Regions from separate parts of the Ectothiorhodospira lacustris genome, predicted to be linked through region 2. Evidence: predicted binding sites of a transcription regulator. Region 2 holds the regulator's gene; each other region holds the start of a gene.
The links. Region 2 encodes sigma-54, which starts transcription at its own class of promoters, with help from an activator protein. Its sites were predicted from a motif close to TGGCANGNTNCNTGCTT; they were not measured.

Region 1 (4,830 bases), on a different contig from region 2:
CTTAGGGGAGAAGGGCCGGGGATGAGGGGAAAACCGGCCACCGGACAACGAATGCGGCACACCATGACCCGAGTCGATTTTTACACCATCAAGAGCGACCAGCCCCAGGCCCGTCTGACCACCGCCTGCCGGCTGATCCACAAGGCCTTCGGACTGGGGCACCGGGTGCATGTGCATACCGGCGCCCCCGGCTTGTCACGACAACTGGATGAACTGCTGTGGACCTTCCGGGACGATGCCTTCATCCCCCACGAGATCAACCCCCAGGACACCGACATGCCGGTAAGCATCGGCCATGACCGGGTCCCGCCCACGGCGCGGGATCTGCTGCTGAACCTGGCCGAGACCGTGCCCCAGGGTTATGAAGGCTTTGCCCGGGTGGCGGAGATCGTCAACGAGGATCCCGTGGTGAAACAGGCCGGGCGCGACCGCTTCCGCTACTACCGGGAACACGGCTGCGACCTGCACCACCACCCGCTGGGATGACCACTCCCACCGAAAAGCATCATATAATCCGCCACTTCCGCCCGCACCCAGACACAGGCACCATGGACAAGACTTACGACCCCCACGCCATCGAGCAAGCCATCTACCAGGAATGGGAGGGCCGCGGCTGGTTCGCTCCCGCGGGTGAGGGCACGCCCTACTGCATCATGCTGCCGCCACCCAACGTCACCGGCACCCTGCACATGGGCCACGCCTTCCAGGACACCCTGATGGACACCCTCATCCGCTACCACCGGATGCGGGGCGACAACACCCTCTGGCAGGGGGGCACCGACCATGCGGGCATCGCCACCCAGATGGTGGTGGAACGCCGGCTGGCCCGGGACGGCCAGTCCCGTCACGACCTGGGCCGGGAGGCCTTCCTGGACAAGGTATGGGAATGGCGGGACCACTCCGGCAACCAGATCCAGCAACAGCTGCGTCGCCTGGGCACCTCCATCGACTGGCACCGGGAGCGCTTCACCATGGATGCCGGCCTGTCCCGGGCGGTGACCGAGGTCTTCGTGCGCCTGTACGAGGAAGGCCTGATCTATCGCGGCAAGCGCCTGGTGAACTGGGACCCGGTACTGCACACCGCCGTCTCCGACCTGGAAGTGATCTCCGAGGAGGAACAGGGCAAGCTCTGGCACCTGCGCTACCCCCTGAGCGACGGTTCCGGTCATCTGGTGGTGGCCACCACCCGCCCGGAAACCATGCTGGGGGATACCGCCGTGGCGGTGAATCCGGAGGATGAGCGCTATCGCCACCTCATCGGCAAGACCGTGATCCTGCCCCTCACCGGCCGCGAGATCCCCGTGATCGCCGACGACTACGTGGACCCGGAATTCGGTTCCGGCTGCGTGAAGATCACCCCCGCCCACGATTTCAACGACTACGCCGTGGGCAGCCGGCACGATCTGCCCATGATCAACATCTTCACCGTGGATGCCCGCATCAACGATGCCGCGCCCGAAGCCTACCGCGACCTGGACCGCTTCGACGCCCGTCGGCAGATCATCGCCGACCTGGAGGCCCAGGGCCTGCTGGAGCGCATCGACGACCACAAGCTCATGGTGCCCCGGGGTGACCGCAGCGGCGCCGTCATCGAGCCCTTCCTCACCGACCAGTGGTACGTGAAGGCCGCGCCCCTGGCCGAGCCCGCCATCCAGGCGGTGGAAGACGGCCGCATCCGCTTCGTGCCCGAGAACTGGAGCAAGACCTATTTCGAATGGATGCGCAACATCGAGGACTGGTGCATCTCCCGCCAGATCTGGTGGGGCCACCGCATCCCCGCCTGGTACGACGAGGCCGGCAACATCTACGTGGGCGAGGACGAGACCGCAGTACGCCGCAAGCACCAACTGGGGGATGAGGTGCGCCTGACCCAGGACCCGGACGTGCTGGACACCTGGTTCAGCTCCGCCCTGTGGCCCTTCTCCACCCTGGGCTGGCCGGAGCAGACCTCGGAACTCAAGACCTTCTACCCCACCGCGGTACTGGTCACCGGCTTTGACATCATCTTCTTCTGGGTGGCCCGCATGATCATGATGGGCCTCAAGTTCATGGATGATGTGCCCTTCCGGGAGGTCTATGTCACCGGCCTGATCCGCGATGCGGAGGGCCAGAAGATGTCCAAGTCCAAGGGCAACGTGCTCGACCCCATCGACCTCATCGACGGCATCAGCCTGGAAGACCTGCTGGCCAAGCGCACCACCGGGCTGATGCAACCGCAGATGGAAAAGCGCATCGCTCAGGCCACCCGCAAGCAGTTCCCCGACGGCATCCCCGCTTTCGGCACCGACGCCCTGCGCTTTACCCTGGCGGCCCTGGCCTCCAGCGGCCGGGACATCAAGTTCGACCTGGGCCGCATCGAAGGCTACCGCAACTTCTGCAACAAGCTGTGGAACGCAGCCCGCTACGTGCTCATGAACACCGAGGGCCAGGACACGGGCCTCGGCGGCGGAGCGGTAGAACTGTCCCTGGCGGATCGCTGGATCACCTCCCGCCTGCAGGACACCATCGCCGAGACCCACCGCCAGCTGGGGGCATATCGCTTCGACCTGGCGGCCAAGGCCCTGTACGAGTTCACCTGGTACGACTACTGTGACTGGTATCTGGAGTTGTGCAAACCGGTACTCACCGGCGAAGACAGCAGCGAGGCCGCCCGCCGCGGCACCCGCCGCACCTTGGTGCAGGTGCTGGAGACCCTGCTGCGCCTGATGCACCCGGTGATGCCCTTCATTACTGAAGCCATCTGGCGCCAGATGGCCCCGCTGGCCGGCGTGACCGGCGACACCCTCATGCACCGCCCCTACCCGTTGGTAGACGAGGCCCTGAAAGATGCCGACGCAGAGCAGGAGATCGAGTGGGTGAAGACCTTCATCCTAGGCATGCGCCGCATCCGCGCCGAAATGGACATCTCCCCCGGCAAGCCCCTGCCCGTGCTGCTGGACAACTGGAAGCCGGAAGATCAGGCCCGCTTCGCCGCCAACCAGGGCTTCATCCGGTTCCTGGCCAGACCCGAGTCGGTGCAGTGGCTGGAAGGCACCGAGGCCCCGGAATCTGCCATGACCCTGGTGGGCGAGATGCGCCTTTTGATCCCCCTGGCGGGTCTGATCGACAAGGACGCGGAAATCGCCCGTCTGGAAAAGGAAATCGCCAAGGTGCAGAAGAACCTGGCCCAGTGCGAGGGCAAGCTCGCCAACGCGGGCTTCGTGGAGCGTGCCCCGGCCGAAGTCGTGGCCAAGGAGCGGGAGCGGGTGGCCGAAATGGGAACGACCCTGCGGGAGCTGGAAGCCCAGCTGGAGAAGATCCGACGGCTGTGAGGCCGCGCACTGGGTCAAAGCCCCTCTCCCGCTGGCGGGAGAGGGGTTGGGGTGAGGGCCTCAAAAAGCCCCCAACCTGTCACATTCCCTACAATCCCCCGCACATCCTGCGCCCTGCTCCGGCAATTCCAGAAGATTAACAAACACTTACAAACTCAAAAAACTGGCTCGACATTTGCATAATATTCAGAAAAACCGAATCAAGGAGCCCGTTCGTGACCCGTCCCAATCTCCACCCCGACGCCGCCAACGCCCGCTACATCAGCTTCAAGGACCTGGACTGTGACGGCAACGCCCGCATGGTCATGAGCCTGATCGAGGAGTACACCGCCGATCCGGCCCAGCAGTCCCCCTTCTGGGATTATTTCCTGGGCAAGCGCAATCCCAAGTCCGGACCCAAGCCGGATGATCTGTTTCTCATCCATGCCAACATCAATCAGATCCGGGAATTGTTCGAGGAATGCGGTGATGAGGACACCCAGGCCCTGCTCACCTGGGTGGAGGAGGCCTGCTGCTGAAGCAGCGCTTAGACCGCCACGCCCAAGTCACGCAGATAATCATCGTAGCTGCCGTTGAAATCGGTCACGCCGTTTTCGTTCAGCTCGATGATGCGTGTCGCCAGACTGGAGACGAACTCACGGTCATGGCTGACGAAAATCAGCGTGCCGGGGTAGTTCTCCAGGGCCAGGTTCAGCGCCTCGATCGATTCCATGTCCAGGTGGTTGGTCGGTTCGTCCATGATCATCACGTTGGGTTTTTGCAGGATCAGCTTGCCGAACAGCATGCGGCCCTGCTCGCCACCGGAAATCACCTTGACCGATTTGAGGATGTCATCGTTGGAGAACAGCATGCGGCCCAGGGTGCCGCGCACCAATTGGTCGCCACCGAGGGTCCATTGCGCCATCCAGTCGATCAGGGTCTCGTCGTTCTTGAAGTCATCGGCGTGTTCCTGGGCAAAATAGCCCAGATCAGCGCTTTCGGCCCATTTGACCGTGCCGGTCATCGGCGGCAGTTCATTCACCAGGGTGCGTAGCAGCGTCGTCTTGCCGATGCCGTTGGGGCCAATGATCGCAACGCGCTCACCGGCCTCAATGTGCAGACTCAGGTTCTTGAACAGCGGCTCGCCGTCGAACCCCTGGCTGACCTTGTCGAGGATCACGGCTTGGCGATGCAACTTCTTGTACTGATCGAAGCGGATGAACGGGCTGACCCGACTTGAGGGCTTGACCTCATCCAGCTGGATCTTCTCGATCTGCCGGGCGCGGCTGGTGGCCTGCTTGGATTTGGAGGCGTTGGCCGAAAAGCGGCTGACGAAGGTCTGCAACTCGGCAATCTGGGCCTTTTTCTTCGCGTTGTCGGACAGCAGGCGCTCGCGGGCCTGGGTGGCGGCCGTCATGTATTCATCGTAGTTGCCGGGGAACAGGCGCAGTTCACAAAAATCCAGATCCGCCATGTGCGTGCAGACGCTGTTGAGAAAGTGGCGGTCGTGGGAAATGATGATCATGGTGCTGTTACGCGA
Region 2 (4,830 bases):
GACGGTCTCCGCCAATTTGTCGCTGAAGAAATAGCGCAGGATATTGATGATTTCGTGGCCGTGCAGGGTGGTGGCCAGCAGGGGCACCGACTGCTTGTCCGCCAGTGCGCACAGTTCCGGCTGAGCCGCCAGACCGTCGGTGACGATCAGGATGGCAGCGGTCCCGTTGACCAGCTGTTCCAGGATATCCCGCTGGGAGTTCTTGCGCAGGTTCCACAGGTAACGCATTTCATCCGGACCCAGTACCTGGATCTGGTTGGGATGGATGATGTTCAGGTGCCCGACCAGTGAAGTGCTGCCGTGGGGCGTGGCCTGGTGAGCGATACGTCGCTCGCTGCCTTGGTGACCGGCCACCCAGCGCAGGGCGAGGCGCTCTTCCATGGCCTCGACGACATGGCGGACGGTGAGGGTTTCGATGGTCACGGCTGTGCGGGGCTTTCGGTATCCCAGTGGTGTACCAATGCCAGCAGATCTTCCGGTCCCTGGGCGCTGCGCAGCCTTGCCAGAGTCTCCGGATCAGAGAACATGCGGGCCAGCAACGCGAGGATCTGCAGGTGTTCGTCGGTACATTCGGTCGGGACCACCAGGGCGAACAGGATGTCCACGGGTTCGCTGTCCGGGGCATCATAGTCTACCCCCTTTCCCAGTTTGAGCAGGGCGGCACAGGCTTCGTCAGCGCCGGCCAGACGGCCGTGGGGAATGGCGACGCCATGCCCCAGGCCGGTGCTGCCCAGGCGTTCCCGGGCCAGCAGACTGTCGAAGATCTCTCCCTGGGTCAGCCTGGGCAGGTGGCTCGAAAGCATTTCACCCAGCATCTCCAGAGCGCGTTTCTTGCTGCTGACGTCCGGCAGACAGCAGACGCGCTCCGGGGCGAGAAGATCACCGATGTTCATGGATGTCTCACCCGACGTGGTTGCGGTGGGAGCCTTCGGCGCGGTGGTGGTCCTTGAGCTTTTCCTTGTGCTTGACCACCTGGCGGTCCAGCTTGTCGACCAGGGCATCGATGGCGGCATACATGTCGGCTTGGGTGGCATCGGCAAAGATGGTGTTGCCGCTGACCAGCATGTTGGCTTCCGCCTTCTGCTGCAGTTTCTCCACGGTCAGGACCACATGCACGTCAATGACGTTGTCGAAGTGGCGCTCCAGGCGCTGGAACTTGTCATTGACATAGTCGCGCAGGGCGTCGGTCAGGTCCACGTGATGACCGGTGAGGTTGATCTGCATGAGGTAACTCCTTGGTTAGGATGTGAATGTGAGGCCTTGGGAACTCAGACGAGGCGCTTGCGTTCGTTGGATGGCGGGATTGCCATGGCCTCGCGATACTTGGCAACGGTGCGCCTCGCTACCTGGATGCCCCGATCCACCAGGATCTGGGCAATCTTGCTGTCACTCAGGGGCTTGCCCTGGGGCTCTTCGGCAATCAATTTGCGGATCATGGCACGGATGGCCGTGGCGGAGCACTCCCCCCCATCGGCCGTCCCCACATGACTGGAGAAGAAATACTTGAATTCGTAAATCCCTTTCGGGGTGTGCATGTACTTCTGGGTGGTGACACGGGAGATGGTGGATTCATGCATCTCCAACTGCTCGGCGATGTCCCGCAGCACCAGGGGTTTCATGGCCTCGTCGCCGTGTTCCAGAAAGGCGCGCTGATGCTCCACAATGGCGGTGCCTACCCGCAGCAAGGTTTCGTTGCGGCTTTGCAGGCTCTTGATGAACCAGCGGGCCTCTTGCAGGCTGTTGCGCAGGTAGACGTTATCCTGACTGGAATCGGCCCGCCGTACAAAGCTGGCATAAAGCGGGTTCACTCGCAACCGGGGGGCGACTTCCGGGTTCAGTTCCACCTGCCAGTATCCCTCGCGCTTGCGCACGAAGACGTCGGGAATGATGTATTCCGGTGAGCTGGAGCTGATCAGGGTGCCCGGGCGGGGATTCAGGCTCTGTATCAGGGCCATCACCGCCTGCAGTTCTCCGTCGGCCAGTCCCAGTCGGCGCTGTACGCCTTTGAAATCACGGGTACCCAGGGCTTCGAGATGATCGCGCACCAGGGTCCTGGCCTCGGCCAGCCAGGCGGTATCCGGCGAGAACTGCTCCAGCTGCAGCAGCAGGCATTCTGAGAGATCGCGCGCGCCCACGCCCACGGGGTCCAAGTGCTGGACCATGCGCAGTACGGCTTCCACCTCATCCAGCTCCAGTTCCAGTTCCTGGTCCTGAGCCAGTCCGGCATGGATCTGTTCGATGGGTTCTCCCAGGTAACCGTCATCGTTGATGGCGTCGATGAGGGTCATGGCAATGACCTGATCCCGCTCGCTCAGGGGGGACAGGTTGATCTGCCAGAGCAGGTGATCACGCAGGTCCTCACCGGGGGCACTCTGGTTCTCGAACAGGTCGCGACCGTCGCCGTCCCCCCCCTGGCCGCCGCCGGTTGCCGGCATGTCGTAGAGGTCTTCCCAGTTGCTGTCCACCGGCAGCTCTTCGGGAATGTTCTCCGAGGCATCGCCTGTGCCGCCCGGTTCCGCGGGCTCTTCGAATTCCCGGCCCCCCGCATCCTTGTCGGTGCTGTCCGGCCTGCTGTCCATCTCTTCCCGCTGGGCCGCCGCCTCGTCCACACCGGTATCCAGGTCGGCGTCGGCGCCTTCCAGGGCTTCCAGCATCGGGTTGGTCTCCAGCGTCTCCTGGATCTGGGCCTGTAGCTCCAATGTGGACAGCTGCAGCAGCCGGATGGCCTGCTGCAGCTGTGGTGTCATGGTAAGGCTCTGGCCGAGACGGAGCTGGACAGAAGGTTTCAGCATAGGATGTGGCGTACCACCGGAGTCGTCAGGCAGGCGTTGAGTGGTCCCGGCAGTGTCGACGGCTCTTTTCCGTCATGCGCGGGGTCTGTCATCCGGATTATACGGCTTGGCACGAAAAATGTGACCCAGTGTGGGGAAACCATGAGATGGCTCAAAAACTGTACTTTCATAGTCGGAAATGGTCGCCCAGATAGACCCGTCTGACCTGGGGGTCGGCCAGCACCACTTCCGGCGGCCCTTCGCTGATCAGATGCCCGTCGCTCAGGATATAGGCGCGGTTGCAGATGCCCAGGGTCTCGCGAACGTTGTGATCGGTGATCAGCACCCCGATCTTGCGCGATACCAGATGGGTGATGATGCGCTGGATCTCGATCACGGAAATGGGGTCCACTCCGGCAAAGGGCTCATCCAGCAGGATGAAGGCCGGCTCCGTGGCCAGGGCGCGGGCAATCTCCACCCGGCGCCGCTCGCCACCCGAGAGACTGATGCCCAGGCTCTCGCGGATGTGCATGATCTGAAACTCTTCCAGCAGGGATTCCATGTGTTCATGGCGCTGGGCGCGGTTGAGGTCGCGGCGTGTTTCCAGTACGGCAAGGAGATTGTCTTCCACCGACAGCTTGCGAAACACCGAGGCCTCCTGGGGCAGATAGCCGATCCCCAGTTGCGCCCGGGCATGCATGGGTAGGGGGGTGATGTCCTTGTCGTCCAACTCGATGCGGCCGCCGTCGCAGGGGATGAGGCCGACGATCATGTAAAAGCAGGTGGTCTTGCCGGCCCCGTTGGGACCCAGCAGGCCGACGACTTCGCCGCTGTTCACCTGCAGAGAAACGCCGTCCACCGGTTTGCGGGCACGGTACTGTTTGACCAGGTCGCGGGTCTGCAGGCGGCTCATCGTGCGCCCTCGGCCGGGGCGGGAGCCTGATCCCTGGGAGTGAAAATCGCTTCGACGCGCCCGGTATCCCCGGTACGGGCTTCCAGGGTGGCCGTGCGCAGGTCATAGATGATGCGGCTGCCCCGGAACTCGTCCGCGCCCTGCCGGACGCGGGCACTGCCGCTCAGTTCCATGCGTTGCTCGGTGGGAAAGAACTCCATACGTGCGGCCTCGGCACGGACTTCCCGCCCCTGCGGGTCCTGGGTGCGTAGAGTTGCCGGTCGGCCTTCCGAGGTCATGCGCTCCAGGACCCGGCCCGGCGTATGGACCGTGACTGTATCACCGGTGATTTCCGTGGCGCCCTGGGTAATGCGTACACCGCCGCGGTAGGTGCTGATGCCTCGGTTGTCGTCCAGGGTGGCCGAGTCCGCCTCGATCCGGATGGGCAATGTCCGGTCCACCTGTGCCTGGAGCGGTCCGGCCAGCAGCAGGATGGCCAGTGCCGGGATCATGAGCCGCCCAGGGAGGCATTGAAAAACTCCCTCGCCGTCGCTCCCGCGAGGGCGGGAGCCCATGCTTTTCACTCCGTGACTGGATGCCCGCTTGCGCGGGAATGACGACCTGAGGAAGGCCGGCCGCATTCTGCTGGACCTTGATTCCCGCGGGTGCGGAAATGGCTGACTTGGAGCAACCCTAGTGGGGAACATAGACACCCCGTGCGTCACGTTTGAGTTCCAGAATTTCATGCCGAAGGTCCAGGAACAGACCTAGACCCTCGGCCTCCTGATAGGTGGTCCGCAGGTGTGCCGGGGCGTCGGTGACGGCCTGACGGGGGCCCGGCCAGAGGGTGGTGTCCCTGGTGGTGATGGTGATCGGACCTCGCTCGCCCTCGGCGGCGCGGTGGATGTGTACCTCGCCCAGCAATTTGACTTCATCGCCGGCGGGGGAGATCCAGCCCTGCTCGGAGCGCAGGGTCCAGGTGGCGCCGGGGCTGTACCGCAGGATCAGTACCGGGGTTTCCAGCCAGCGGGACCCGTCCGCCTGACGCTGTTCCATACGCTGACCGCGAAGCTGGTAACGGGGTTCACCAAGGGGATCCATATGGATGGCCGCGTATTGTTCCAGAAAGAAATCGGTCCCTTCGGTGGCCGCCTCTTCCAGCACCCG
Region 3 (4,830 bases), on a different contig from region 2:
CCCATCGCCCTGCTGATCCTGCGCTGAGGGTGGGTGTGCGGCCGGCAACAGGGATGTTGCCGGCCGCATGCATCACGCCGGCCCCGGCATAAAGGACTAAAACGCATGGCAGAACCACCGGATATCACACATTATCGCACCCGACTGCTGGCTGCACGGGATGATATCCTCGGCCTGGAGGATGCCCGCAAGGCCTCCACCGCCACCGTGGTGCTGGACCAATCCAGTGTGGGCAGGCTGTCCCGCATGGATGCCCTGCAACAACAGGCCATGGCGCAAAACACCCGACAAAGGGCCCGGCAATCCCTGCTGCGCATCGAGGCCGCCCTGCGCCGCTGCGATGACGGCAGCTACGGGGATTGCCTGGACTGCGGCGAGCCCATCAACCCCCGGCGCCTGGATCTGGACCCGGCGGCCACCCTGTGCATCACCTGCGCGGAAAACCGGGATTCGGGGTAAATTTTTCAACCCATCTTCAAACCCCGCATCGCCCACAGGCCCAGCACGGGTCCCGGCAGCAGCCACAGGATGACCCAGGCACCCTGCAGTTCCCACAACAGGCTGGTCAGCCAGATGGCGGGCAGCGTCAGGGCAAAGCCGATGGCGTTCATCACCGCCAGCGATGACCCCACCAGCTCCCGCGGGGCATTGGCTGCCGCCAGGGCGGAAAACTGGGGCGAATCGGCAATCACCGCCACACCCCACAGGGCCAGCAGGATCAGCAGTAAACCGGCCGGTGCCCAGGTCAGGAAGGGATAGGCCAGACACAGGGCACCGGACATCGCCAGGGCGCGACGGGCCACCCACTCACTCCCCCGGTAACGACTGATCACACCGCCCCCCACACACCCCGCAAATCCCAGGGCAATGACGGCGAACGCCAGCCAGGGTATCCAGGCATCCGCGGCATCCAGACGGCCGATCTCCCGCCCCACCAGCAACGGCACCAGCATCCAGAAGGCATAAAGCTCCCAGCAATGACCAAAATACCCCCCGGCCACGGCACGAAAACGCGGGATCTTCAATCCTGAAAGTCCCTGGCGTAGCGGGATTTTCCCACCGGCCTTGGGCAGATGGGGACCATCGCCCAACAGCAGGACCAGCACGCCCCCCAGCAGCGCCAGCACCGAGGCCCCCAGCAAAGGCCATTGCCAGGGCATGCCCAGCGTCATCCCCTGCATCAGGTGCGGCAACGCCGTGCCCAGGGTCAGCATGCCCACCAGCCAGGACAGCGCCGCCCCCGCGTGCCGGGGCACCCAGGAGATGATCAGTTTCATCCCCAGGGGATAAATCCCGGCCAGGCAAAGACCGGTCAGAAACCGCAGCAGCAGATCAAAGGGCGGCTGAGCGGCCACCAGCAGGAAGGCACCATTGACCAACGCACCGCACAGACAGGCCACGGCGAAGATGACACTGGCGTGAAAGCGATCCGCCAGCCCGGTGGCAGCCATGGTCAACGTGCCGACAATGAATCCGAGCTGTACGGCCAGGGTCAGATAACCCAGGTCCGCATCCGACAGACCCAGGTTCGGGGCCATCGACCACCAGACGCCATTGATGCTGAACCACAGGGATGTGCCGCAAAGCTGGGCCAGCACGATGACGGTCAGGGGATGACGGCGCAGGAAGGCGAGGATCATCGGTCTGCTATTGGCTCCATACCATGCCCCAGAACATTGGCGAAACGCCATATAGTGCCAAGGAATAAGAATAAATCAATACACGTCAAAGACCGCATTATTCCAGACACACCTCCCGCCGAATTGATCACCCGGAAAATGTAGGTTTTCCGACACGGACTGGATCATCCCCCTGTTACTGTCGCAAATCCCTCCTTACAGCCCAGGGGCTGAAATAATAAATTCATTCAAAAATAAATAGTTAAGAAAAATACCGGATTGGCCCGCAAAGTGCTTTGCCATACTGGAGCCTGGATTTATCTTGTCATGCGCTATATACAGAAATACATAACGAACCCCGGTCAGGAACCTCTCATGCAACCTGAAATCGACGGCCAGTTCTGGTTCAAGCTTCACGGCCAGACCTTCCTTGGCGGCGCCCGCATCCAGTTGCTGGAGCAGATCGCCGCCACCGGCTCCATCTCCGCCGCGGCCCGGGCCATTGGCATGAGCTACAAGGCGGCCTGGGACGCCATCGACGCCATGAACAACCTGGCGGACAAACCCCTGCTGCTGCGGCAGGCGGGGGGAAAGCACGGCGGCGGCACCCGACTGACCGCCCACGGCGAACAGGTGATTGCGCAGTACCGGGCCGCCGAACAGGCGTACCAGCAATTTTTGCAGCAAATGGCCCGGTCCACGGGCGAACTGGGCGATGTCTGGACACTGATGAGGAAACTATCCATGCGCACAACGGCAAGAAACCACTACCAGGGCAAGATCTCCCGCGTCACGCAGGGCGCGGTCAGCGACGAGATCACCGTGGATATCGGCCATGGGCTGGAGATCCACGCCGTGGTCACCCATGAGGCCGGCCTGGAACTGGGGCTGCAGGTGGGCCGGGAAGTCCATGCACTGATCAAGTCTTCCTTCGTGATTCTGAGCGAAGTGGCCGACACGCTGCGCTTTTCCGCCCGTAACCGCCTCCAGGGCGTTGTCAGCCACATCGAGGCCGGCCCCGTGAATGCAGAGGTCAAGCTGGACCTGGGCCATGGCCGCAGCCTCACCGCCGTCGTCACCCGGGAGGCCCTGGACGAGGGCTGGCTCACCCAGGGGGCTCGGGCCTGCGCCCTGATCAAGGCACCCCACGTCATCCTGGCCATCAATGACTGAACCCACCCTGTTGGAGGCTCAAACATGAAACCAAGACACGTCATCCTGTTTCTATTCTTGCTGTTCACCGGCATCACGACCGCTTCCGCCGCTGAACTTCGGGCCGCCGTAGCCGCCAACTTCCTGGGCACCCTTCAGACCCTCACCGCCGCCTACGAGGCCGAAACCGGCCATAAGATCAATCTCAGCGCCGGGGCATCGGGTGCCTTGTATGCCCAGATCGTCAACGGCGCCCCCTTTGATCTTTTCTTCTCCGCCGATACCCTGCGCGCCAAAACACTGGTCGCAGATGAACTGGCCCTGGAAGATTCCCGGTTCACCTACGCCGTGGGCGTACCCGTGCTGTGGTCCAGCCGGGAAGGTTACCTCAACGATCCGGAAACACTGCTGCGCTCCAGAAGCTACCGTTTCCTCAGTATCGCCGATCCGCGAAACGCCCCTTACGGCGTGGCCGCTCAGCAGATCCTCACGGGCATGGGCATCTGGGAAAGCCTGGACAGGGCGGGCCGTCTGGTGCGCGCCCAGTCCATCGGACAGGCCTACTCGCAGATTGCCTCCGGCGCGGCGGAACTGGGGTTTGTGGCCCTGGCCCAGGTCAAGGCTAACGATGGCACCATTCCGGGATCCCACTGGATTCCACCAGCGGAGTGGTTCGATCCCATCGAACAGCAGGCGGTGATTCTCAAGCGGGCCATCGACATGGACGTGGCCCGGGACTTCATGGCCTGGATCCGCAGCCCGGAAGCCGTGCGGGTCATTGAGGCCGCAGGCTACAGCATACCCTGACCCATCGCCGGTCCGATACCCGGCGGCATTGTCCCGGGTATCGGGCTGGGTTTTGACTGCCCATTGGACATTCCCAGGCCCATGATGCCCATTTCACTCTCCCCCCAAGACACTATGGCCCTCTGGGTCACGTTCAAGCTGGCGGTCATCAGCACCACCATATTACTGGTACTGTGCGCACCGGCGGCCTGGTGGCTTGCACATACCCGGTGGCGGGGCAAGGTGGTTGTGGAGGCCCTGGTCACCCTGCCACTGGTCCTGCCTCCCACCGTGCTCGGGTTTTATCTTCTGCTCCTGCTGGGACCCCGGGGCTGGGTGGGCGGCACGCTGGAATCCATGGGGTTCAACCACCTGGCCTTCAGTTTCACCGGGCTGGTGATCGGCTCCATGATCTATTCCCTGCCCTTTGTCATGCAGCCGCTGACCAACGCGTTTCAGGCAACCGGGACGCGGGTGCTGGAGGTAGCCGCTACCTTGCGGGCATCGCCGCTGGATCGATTCTTCACCATCGTGGCGCCATTGGCCCGACGGGGATTTCTCACCGCCGCCGTACTGTCCTTCGCCCATACCCTGGGTGAATTCGGCGTCATCATCATGATCGGCGGCAATATCCCCGGCCAGACCCAGGTCGCCTCCATCGCCATTTACGATCACGTGGAAGCCATGGATTATCAGTCGGCCCATGCCCTGGCCCTGATACTGGTGGTGCTGTCCTTCTCACTGCTACTGGCAGTCTATGGATTGAACAAGAAATTCAAGGTGGTGGGGGTGGGGTCATGAGCATTCAGGCAAAATTTCATCTGGAACGGGGTGACTTTACCCTGGATGTGGATCTTCAGATCCCCGGGAAAGGCGTCACCGCGCTGTTCGGGCGCTCCGGCTCCGGCAAGACCACCATCCTTCGTTGCCTGGCCGGCCTGGAGCGCATTGAAGATGCCCGCCTGCAATTCAACGGCGATCTCTGGCAGGATGCGACATTCTTTCTCCCGGTGCATCAACGGCCCCTGGGCTATGTGTTCCAGGAGGCCAGCCTGTTCCCTCACCTCACCGCAAAAAACAACCTGCTGTACGGATTCAAACGCATCTCCGCCAGGGAACGCCGCGTACAATTGGATGACGTGGTGAGTCTGCTGGGCCTGGAGACATTATTAACCCGCTATCCGGACGCCCTTTCCGGTGGCCAGCGCCAGCGGGTGGCCATCGGCCGCGCCCTGCTCACCAGCCCGCAACTGTTGCTGATGGACGAGCCCAT

Region 1: a site for sigma-54 is predicted at 3,476-3,492, ahead of cowN (N(2)-fixation sustaining protein CowN). Genes of this name have one in related genera too.
Region 3: a site for sigma-54 is predicted at 1,900-1,916, ahead of LQ952_RS09730 (TOBE domain-containing protein). Genes of this name have one in related genera too.

The regions. Positions count from the first base shown of each region.
Region 1 is NZ_JAJNQM010000023.1:22,327-27,156, forward strand. It holds gene LQ952_RS06410 (DNA polymerase III subunit chi) at 64-486, shown strand; gene LQ952_RS06415 (valine--tRNA ligase) at 549-3,311, shown strand; gene cowN (N(2)-fixation sustaining protein CowN) at 3,527-3,829, shown strand; gene LQ952_RS06425 (ABC-F family ATPase) at 3,838-4,830, opposite strand, start outside.
Region 2 is NZ_JAJNQM010000030.1:12,123-16,952, reverse strand. It holds gene hprK (HPr(Ser) kinase/phosphatase) at 1-423, opposite strand, end outside; gene LQ952_RS07615 (PTS sugar transporter subunit IIA) at 420-893, opposite strand; gene hpf (ribosome hibernation-promoting factor, HPF/YfiA family) at 901-1,224, opposite strand; gene LQ952_RS07605 (RNA polymerase factor sigma-54) at 1,269-2,792, opposite strand; gene lptB (LPS export ABC transporter ATP-binding protein) at 2,959-3,684, opposite strand; gene lptA (lipopolysaccharide transport periplasmic protein LptA) at 3,681-4,175, opposite strand; gene lptC (LPS export ABC transporter periplasmic protein LptC) at 4,357-4,830, opposite strand, start outside.
Region 3 is NZ_JAJNQM010000043.1:22,432-27,261, reverse strand. It holds gene LQ952_RS09745 (universal stress protein) at 1-27, shown strand, start outside; gene LQ952_RS09740 (TraR/DksA family transcriptional regulator) at 106-459, shown strand; gene LQ952_RS09735 (MFS transporter) at 465-1,640, opposite strand; gene LQ952_RS09730 (TOBE domain-containing protein) at 1,995-2,792, shown strand; gene modA (molybdate ABC transporter substrate-binding protein) at 2,817-3,578, shown strand; gene modB (molybdate ABC transporter permease subunit) at 3,660-4,358, shown strand; gene modC (molybdenum ABC transporter ATP-binding protein) at 4,355-4,830, shown strand, end outside.